4 regions of the Pseudoalteromonas sp. SCSIO 43201 genome follow, and region 4 is predicted to be linked to each of the others. Evidence: predicted binding sites of a transcription regulator. Region 4 holds the regulator's gene; each other region holds the start of a gene.
What was found. Region 4 encodes FliA, which starts transcription of late flagellar genes. Its sites were predicted from a motif close to CTAAAGNTNNNNNNNNNNNNGCCGATA; they were not measured.
Positions count from the first base shown of each region.

Region 1 (2,205 bases), 990 kb from region 4:
AAAATGGTTTGGCAATCATAGGACTGTAAATCGATACCTTCTAATCGTGAAAACTTCTGCCCTTTCATGGCTTGCGTAAACTCTTCACTCGACATGCGGATAATATCAAGGTTGTCGACTTTGTTTGCTGCGATATTAAACTGTGCAGACTTTACCGATGATTTAGAAATTTCCGTAGCCAGCACTTTGTCGAATGAACCAGCTAATGCGATAGAAAAGTTACCGTTACCACAGTAAAGCTCAAGTAAATCATTGCTAAGCGGCTCGCTGATAGACTGCGCCCACGCTAGCATTTTTTGATTCACTTGGGCATTTGGCTGCGTAAAGCTGTTTTCAACTTGCTGATAAATATATTCTTTACCATTAACCGCGAGCTTTTCTGTGACATAATCATGACCAAATACGACCTTTTGTTTTCTAGCACGCCCTATAAAGTCCACTTTGTAAGTCTGTTGCAACTCAGATCGCAACTCCAGCATAGCAGTGTGCCACGCTTCATCAAGTTGCTTGTGATATAAAAGACTAATCAGTACTTCACCACTTAGGGTAGTAAGGTAATCAATTTGGAATAATTTTCGGCGTAAGACCTCATTGCCTTTAAGTTTGTCTATCATGACTTGCATCATTTCATTGACAAGCTCGGCACCCGGGTCAAAGCTATCAACACGAAGCTTTTCTTTACTTTGTTGATCAAACATGATGTGAAACAAGTCGTCGCCATCATGCCAGACTCTAAATTCGCAGCGTTGGCGGTAATGGCGAGTTGCAGAGTCATACACTTCTAATTCTGGCGCATTAAACTGTGCAAATTGTGCTGTGATACGCTCAGCTTTTTCAGCCAATTGTTGCTCGTATGCTGAATCATCAATCTTTATTACTGCCATACTAAAACCATCTATGTTGAATTAAGAGGCGCTATTTTAGGGAGCGTCGTTAATTTGTCCAGTCTAGCATAGTGACTAAAATCGTTTTGGCGTTTTTTTAATCATTTTACTTTAGCTTTGCACAAATATGCCGATAATCTAACTAATATATTGGAGGGCATACCATGAAAATCGGGCATTTAAATCAATTGCTCAATCCAGCGATGCAGCACAAGCCTGGGCAGAGCAAAGGGATAGGACCACATATCCAAATAAATTCAGATAGTTATGCGGGGGATAAATCTAAACTCGCTGCCAAAATTCTTGATGACAAACTCGCAGAAGCGCTTGGCATTGAGAAACCCACGCAAGATAAAAAAGACAAACCATTGTTTGACTTTGAAGCGATAGTGAAAAACGTACTTGATTTCGTTCAAGGTGCAGTGAAAAAAGCGAAAGTAGACGGTAAAAATGACGACGAATTAAAATCTATGCTGGATGGGGCACGCAAAGGTGTGCTGCAAGGTATTGATGAAGCCAGTGAAGAGCTAAAAGGGATGGGGGCGTTTAATTCTGATATTGAAGAAGGGATTGAAAAGTCTCGAGAGGGTATATTTAAAGGGCTTGATGACTTCGAAAACGAACTATTTGAAGAAAAGTCTCCAAAGGCGATGGCTATCAGTGCGGCGCAATTTGCAAGCTTATCGAATCAGGCCGAATATGCGTTCACTACAGCGGAAGGTGATGAGGTTGTTATTTCATTTTCTGACGCATATTCACAAGGGTCTGCTGCGAGCGTGGCCCAAAAAGGCAACAACTTTGGTGCTGCATATGGCTCCCAGTCATCTCATGAGGTGAACTTTTCGATTAAAGTAAATGGAGAGCTGAACGAAGAAGAGCAGCAAGCAATCAACGATATGATGGAAGATATTCGCAATGTCAGCGATGCGTTCTTTGGCGGTGAGTATGATGAAGCGTTCGATATGGCAAAGTCACTTAGTTTAAACTCTGATCAAATCACCAACTTCACAATGGACTTAAAGCAAACGAAAACATCTGCCGCGATTGCACAGTATCAACAAGGCAATCCGATGAAAGAACTAGAGAAGGCGTTTGTACCTCTGAATAAGCAACTAGCAGACATTCAAGAGCAAGCAAAAGCGCTCAATGCTAACAACGAATTGCCAAATATACTTGCATGGATGAATGAAGGGCAATCCAGGTTAAATGAATTCTTGGATTATGCGAGCAGCTTTTTCAACCGTTTAAATGAATCAAATAAGGGCTCATCAGCAGAGCAACAACAAACAAGCTGATCGAGTTTATTTTCATTGTGACTCAT
Region 1 is NZ_CP072683.1:436,939-439,143, forward strand. It holds gene trmA (tRNA (uridine(54)-C5)-methyltransferase TrmA) at 1-884, opposite strand, end outside; gene J8Z24_RS01905 (DUF5610 domain-containing protein) at 1,049-2,179, shown strand.
Region 1: J8Z24_RS01905 (DUF5610 domain-containing protein) is a predicted target of FliA. The motif match lies at 994-1,020, and genes of this name have one in related genera.

Region 2 (2,205 bases), 1.5 Mb from region 4:
GCAACTTAAAAGCGCACCTGTTTTGAGCTTATGTATACGCTCAAGCTCTGTGAGTGTTACGGTGCGGTCAGTTGCGGCAATGTCTAGCGCTTGACCGCCTACCATCCCTTGTAATCCTGAAGCTTTTGCTAGGGCACTTATCATCTGTAACTGGGACTGTGGGCTGATGGTAAAGTTTGGTGTACTTAGCAGCTCAAAAGCCAGAGTCTGTAGCGCATCGCCCGCTAATATTGCGGTAGCTTCATCAAATTGAATATGGCACGTAGGTCGACCGCGCCTTAGCTCATCATCATCCATCGCTGGTAAATCGTCGTGTACCAAAGAATAGCTGTGAATACACTCGATGGCCGCAGCTGCGTTATCGAGATCTGCTGCTGCTGCGCCAAAGAGTTCTCCGGTACAGTAGACTAGAAAAGGCCGTAAGCGCTTGCCACCATTTTCTACGCTGTAGCGAGTTGCCGCTAAGACATTTTCTTCTGTGTCTAGCATGTTATCAAAGCTGCGTAAAAGCGTGGTTTCTACCCGCGTTTTAGCATGCTGCAGTTGTTCTTTTAATTTTGCTGACATTAGGCTTCGTTATCAAATGGCTGTAATTGTGCTTGCTCACCTTCGCCCATCAAAATTGCGACTTGTTGCTCAGCTTGCTGAAGTTTTTGGTTCGATGCTTTGGCAAGTTTTATTCCACGCTCAAATTGCTTAAGGGCTTGATCTAGCGCTAAACTGCCGTTTTCCATCTCTGCTACGATTTGTTCTAACTCTTGCATTGCTTCTTCAAAGCTTAAGTTATCAGGTTTTTTTACTGCCATATGTCACGTTGACTCGAAAAGTAAAAGTGACGCAATTTTAGGGGGATTGAGGGCTAAGGTCAAAAAAACCAGCGAGTTTTTGACAACGGAGCGTATCAGCTTTGCAAGATCTGCTATAAACTCGCATTTTAAACACTTTTTAATATAATAGTGTTAAGTTGTAGAAAAACTTGCCGATAACTCAAACAACAATAACTGCGTGATTTATCACAAATAACTTCCCTCGGAGGACATGTGGATTTAGCAACGGTAATAGGGATCCTGGGTGCCATAGGTCTGATTGTAATGTCTATGGTATTAAGTAGTGATGGCCAGATCGCTATGTTCTATAACACGCCGTCCGTCGTTATCGTATTTGGTGGTTCAATCTTCATTGTATTGTCTAACTTTACACTTGGACAATTTTTCGGGATTGGGAAAGTGGCCGGAAAGGCCTTCATGTTTAAAATTGAAACACCTGAAGAACTGATTGAAAAAGCGGTAGAACTTGCTGATTCAGCGCGTAAAGGCGGCTTTCTTGCGCTTGAAGAAGCTGAAATTCCAAATCAATTTATGCGCAAAGGCGTGGATATGCTCGTTGATGGTCATGATGCTGATGTTGTGAGAGCCACCTTGCAAAAAGACATTGCACTTACCTCATCTCGCCATGAACTTGGCGCTGGCCTGTTCAAATCGCTTGCCGATATAGCCCCTGCAATGGGGATGATAGGTACACTTATCGGCTTAGTAGCCATGTTATCAAATATGGATGACCCGAAAGCGATAGGGCCAGCGATGGCTGTTGCACTTTTAACAACGCTATATGGTGCATTCTTAGCGAATGTTGTGGCTATTCCAATACAGGTAAAACTCGAATTACGTAAAGACGAAGAGGAGCGTAATCAGCGGTTAATACTTGATGCTATCTTGGGCATTCAAGATGGCCAAAACCCCAAGGTTATCGAGGGCATTTTGAAAAACTATCTACCTGAGTCAAAACGTGGTTCAGAAGCTGAGGAATAATCATGTCTGATGAGAACGAATGTAAATGTCCCCCGCCAGGTTTGCCCGCTTGGATGGGAACATTTGCTGACTTGATGTCACTGCTCATGTGCTTCTTTGTATTGCTGCTCGCCTTTTCCGAGATGGATGTACTCAAATTTAAACAAATTGCAGGCTCTATGAAGTTTGCATTCGGCGTACAAAATAAAATTGAAGTCAAAGATATACCCAAAGGTACGAGTGTGATTGCAATGGAATTCACACCAGGAAAACCAGAGCCTACCCCAATTGAAACAATCCAGCAGCAAACCGTCGAAATGACACAACAAATGCTTGAGTTCCAAGCTGGAGACGAAGCGTCTGCGGGGGGAAGGCAGGAGCAGCGTGGTAATAAGCGCGGTGGTGAATCAGCCAGTAC
Region 2 is NZ_CP072683.1:2,905,551-2,907,755, reverse strand. It holds gene ispA ((2E,6E)-farnesyl diphosphate synthase) at 1-567, opposite strand, end outside; gene xseB (exodeoxyribonuclease VII small subunit) at 567-806, opposite strand; gene pomA (flagellar motor protein PomA) at 1,041-1,808, shown strand; gene J8Z24_RS12580 (flagellar motor protein MotB) at 1,811-2,205, shown strand, end outside.
Region 2: pomA (flagellar motor protein PomA) is a predicted target of FliA. The motif match lies at 959-985, and genes of this name have one in related genera.

Region 3 (2,205 bases), 1.7 Mb from region 4:
ATTCACTCAGTAACTTACGTTGCACCATTTGCAAAGTCTCCGCGCCTTTCTGTCACTGGGTGGTTTAGAACGATAGCCTGAGCTAATATTTTTCACTCAGTTTTTCAATTGCTAAAATCAGGGCAAGTCCGGCAATGGCAAGTAACACACAGGCCAAAGTATTTGGATCTTGCCCGTACAGCGTACTGTACTGCTGCGGCAAAATATTTGCTTGCGTCAAGGGCTTTTCAATACCGCTAGAATTAACATAAGTGGTCAGCACTTGCTTCCAAGGCCATAGTAAATTCAGTGATCCGAGTAAAAATCCTGCCAATACCGAAAATGTGACTTGTTGATAATGGCTTAATAACCAACTCAACAGCCTCGAAAATGACATCAACCCAACAACACATCCCAGTAAAAAAAGGCCAACGAGTGTTATTTCAAGTTGATTTACAGCACTCAGTACATGTCCATACATGCCCAGCAATAACAAGATAAAACTACCCGAAATTCCAGGTAAAATCATTGCACAAATGGCGATGGCACCGGAAATAAAAAACATCCAGTGAGATGCTTGCGCTTCCGCTGGCGACAATGACGTAATGACAAAAGCAACCACAGCGCCAGTTACACAGGCCGCAATATTTTTACCGTTCCAGCTCGAGACCTGTTTGGCTACGTAAATAAAAGAAGCGACAATAAGGCCAAAGAAAAATGACCATACCAGTATTTGGTGGTGCGCAAGCAAGTAAGTAATAACTTTAGCCAAAGATGCAGCACTGATAAGTAGCCCTGAAAACACCGCGACTAAAAAGCTACCATCGATATATTGCCATGTAGTTTTTATACCTTCACGGCGCAACAACCCTAATGCTTGCAAATTAACACTTTTTATTGCATTTAAAAAACGCGCATAGATACCAGTGATAAAGGCAATAGTACCACCTGATACTCCGGGTACAACATCAGCAGCACCCATCCCAGCCCCTTTTAAAAACATAAAGAGATAGTCTCGTTTGCTATCTTTGTATTGCACGCATACTCTCCATTTATTTTCTCTATGTGGCAGTTTACCTTAAAACCATAAATAAAGGCGACTGCTAAAGCTTTTGCCAAGTAGGCCGATACTAAACCATGGAAAATCATGTACACGTATTATGCTAAGCAGAGCACTTTTTACATTATTAATTTCAATATCAGTAAGTTGCTTCGCAGCCGAACATATAGCCCCAGCACCGCTAACAGCGCTTTTTCAACAAGATGCACAGCGTTTTTATGAACCAGCGGGGTTACTGGAGCTAAACAGTGAAGAGGAAGTATTTTACGTTTTTCATCAAGAACACATGGCTTCGATGCGGGCAGGTATTGTCATTTTCCTGCCTGATATGCAAATGCCGCCACTTAATAACAGCGGGATCAGTTTCCTTGCTAAGCGCTTGAGTGATGATGGATATGATACGTATACCATCACGCCACCTGATTTGTCCTATGCTGCAAGTCTCTTAGATCAAGATATTGAAACACCAGAAGCTGAGCCAAAGCCGAAATCCGTTGAGCCTGTTTCAGAGATGAACCTAGACAACTATAAAGCCGCGTTAGTCAGTCGTTTTGAAGTGCTCTACAATACGTTATCAATGACACAAACAGAGAAGCTTGTCGTTGTTGCATTTGGCAATAGTGCTGGTGTGTTCGCAGAACATTTAGCAACCTTACCCAACCTTCGTATTGATGCTTACACCGTCGTCAGCCCCCAGCTGCCTAATGCAATGCGACAAAAACACCTAGCATCAAACCTGTCTTTGATAAGCCCCGCTCTTTTGGATATTTACTACAGCTTTGATAACCCAATGGTAATCGATAGCACCGCTGACAGAGTAAGGTGGGCAAGAAAAAATAGTAAGCTAGATTACCGCCAAAGAGAGCTATTTGGGGAAAAAACCGATCCGCTCCAGCACCAGCGCTTACGCAAGGAACTACTCGGTTTTTTACGGATACTTTAGCTTTTTTTAAGGTACTCGTAGGCAGACTGAATATCTTGGCTTTTCCGCTTAGCTACTTCCATCATATGTGTCGGCAGCCCCTGCGATACCAACTTATCCGGATGATGTTGTGACATCAGTTTGCGATACGCCTTTTTAATTTCACCCGCGCTTGCGCTTTCACCTAAGCCAAGCACAGCCAAGGCTTTTGAGCGTGTAAGCCCACTCGGTTGCGGTGCTCCTT
Region 3 is NZ_CP072683.1:3,093,296-3,095,500, forward strand. It holds gene J8Z24_RS13320 (2OG-Fe(II) oxygenase) at 1-81, shown strand, start outside; gene J8Z24_RS13325 (polyprenyl-phosphate transporter) at 83-1,018, opposite strand; gene J8Z24_RS13330 (DUF3530 family protein) at 1,140-1,982, shown strand; gene djlA (co-chaperone DjlA) at 1,979-2,205, opposite strand, start outside.
Region 3: J8Z24_RS13330 (DUF3530 family protein) is a predicted target of FliA. The motif match lies at 1,083-1,109, and genes of this name have one in related genera.

Region 4 (2,205 bases):
AGATTTGAATTCTCCGAGCTGAATATCTCTACTCATTAAACGATCCCAAGTTGGCTTTATTTGTGCTAGTTCGTCGGCAAGGTTTTGTGCCAACGGTAAGCTCTCTTCGACAGCGTCCATCGTTTTGTTTGCAGCGCTCTCCGTCATTTCCATGACGTAGTTGAGGCGCTGTTTAGCGTCAGGAATGGCCTCCGTTGTGAGGTCTGCAAGGCGAGTATCCAGCTCAAAGTTTTTCAATGACTCATGTAACTGACGAGTAAGCTTGCCAACCTCTGCAAATAACTCGGATTGCTCTTTGTTAGCAGCCTCTAAAATCAGCTGATCCGCTTTTTCTTGTTCACCTTGCTCTAATAGCTCTACAAGTTGTTTAGCTTGCTCGAGTGTAATTTGAGGCGCAGCGTTTACAGACATAGGCCATTTCCCCTTGCTGTTAGCCTAAGCGCTCAAATACTTTTTCAAGCTTGGTTTTAAGTGTACCTGCCGTAAATGGTTTCACGATATAACCATTAACCCCAGCCTGTGCTGCAGCAACGATCTGCTCTTTTTTTGCTTCCGCGGTTACCATAAGCACAGGAATATGTTTCAACTTTGCATCAGCTCGTATTGCTCGCAATAAATCGATCCCTTGCATTCCTGGCATATTCCAATCAGTTACTACAAAGTCAAACTCCTGATTTTGTAGCATCGGAAGTGCTGTACTACCATCATCAGCTTCTTGAACATTTGTAAAGCCTAAATCTCTTAATAGGTTTTTGATTATTCTTCTCATAGTAGAGAAATCATCAACCACGAGAATCTTCATGTTCTTATCCAAAACTTCCTCCAGTGAGGTTCGAACCCAACTATTTTATGTACTCTAATTTATCCAGTCATTGATTTTAGCTTTTAGCTTTATCATTGCCTGACCGTGAATTTGACTTACTCGAGATTCACTGACATCTAAAATGGCGCCAATCTCTTTTAAATTCATTTCATCGTTATAATAAAGCGACAAAACCATGGCATCTCTTTCTGGTAATGATTTTATCGCATTTACTAAAGACTCGTTAAAACGTTCATTTTTAACGTTATTAAACGGTTTGTCTAGCGCAAAATCGCTATTTGCAGGGGTAATCACATCTTCGTCTACCCCAAGATCCTCAATGCCTATTACTTTGCTTGCATTTACATCATGTAAAATATGATGGTACTCATCTAGAGATATATCAAGTTTTTCAGCGATTTCAGTGTCTTTTGGTTCTCGACCAAGGAGAGATTCGAGCTCAGATATAGTCTCTGCAACCATTCGGCTATTTTTGTGGACAGATCGGGGAGCCCAATCTCCACGACGAATTTCATCAAGCATCGCACCTCGAATACGTATGCCCGCGAAAGTTTCAAAACTGGCACCTTTACTGGCGTCAAAGTTTTTTGTTGCCTCAATTAACCCTATCATTCCTGATTGGATCAAATCATCAAGTTGCACGCTTGCCGGAAGTCGAGCGATTAGGTGACACGCCACTTTTTTGACAAGTGGAGCATGCCTTTCAACCACCTTATGAATATGGTCAGAAGTTTGATATCCCGCAGCTCTGTTGACCGGAGAAGCCATAATCACCCGTTTACAAGTTGTTCAATAAAAAATTCTAAATGACCAGAAGGCTGATGAGGAATTGGCCACTTAGCCGCTCTCGTAGCTAAGCCTTTAATAGCAACAGCTGCAGGAGAGCTTGGAAATAAATCAACGATAGCCCTTTGTCGACGTGATGACTTACGCATATTTTCATCAAACGGTACTGTCGCGACAAGCTCTAGAGCAACGTCAAGAAAACGATCGGTCACTTTTGATAGTTTAGCAAAAAGTTCCTGACCTTCACGCATGCTACGAACCATATTGGCCACTATTTTAAAGCGGTAAACTCCATGTTCTCGACTTAATACTTTAATTAATGCGTAGGCATCTGTAATGGATGTCGGTTCATCACACACTACCACGAGTACGTCTTGAGCGGCACGAGAAAAACTCAACACCATATCCGAAATTCCGGCTGCAGTGTCAACAATTAACACATCAAATTGTGTATTTAGTTCACTAAAAGCTCTTATTAACCCAGCATGCTCTGCTGGAGTGAGCTCAACCATATTCTGAGACCCTGACGTAGCTGGTACAATTTTTATACCTGCAGGCCCTTCAACTAGAATTTCATCTAGTTCACACTCTCCTGA
Region 4 is NZ_CP072683.1:1,424,207-1,426,411, reverse strand. It holds gene J8Z24_RS06120 (protein phosphatase CheZ) at 1-411, opposite strand, end outside; gene cheY (chemotaxis response regulator CheY) at 431-814, opposite strand; gene J8Z24_RS06110 (RNA polymerase sigma factor FliA) at 857-1,591, opposite strand; gene J8Z24_RS06105 (MinD/ParA family protein) at 1,594-2,205, opposite strand, start outside.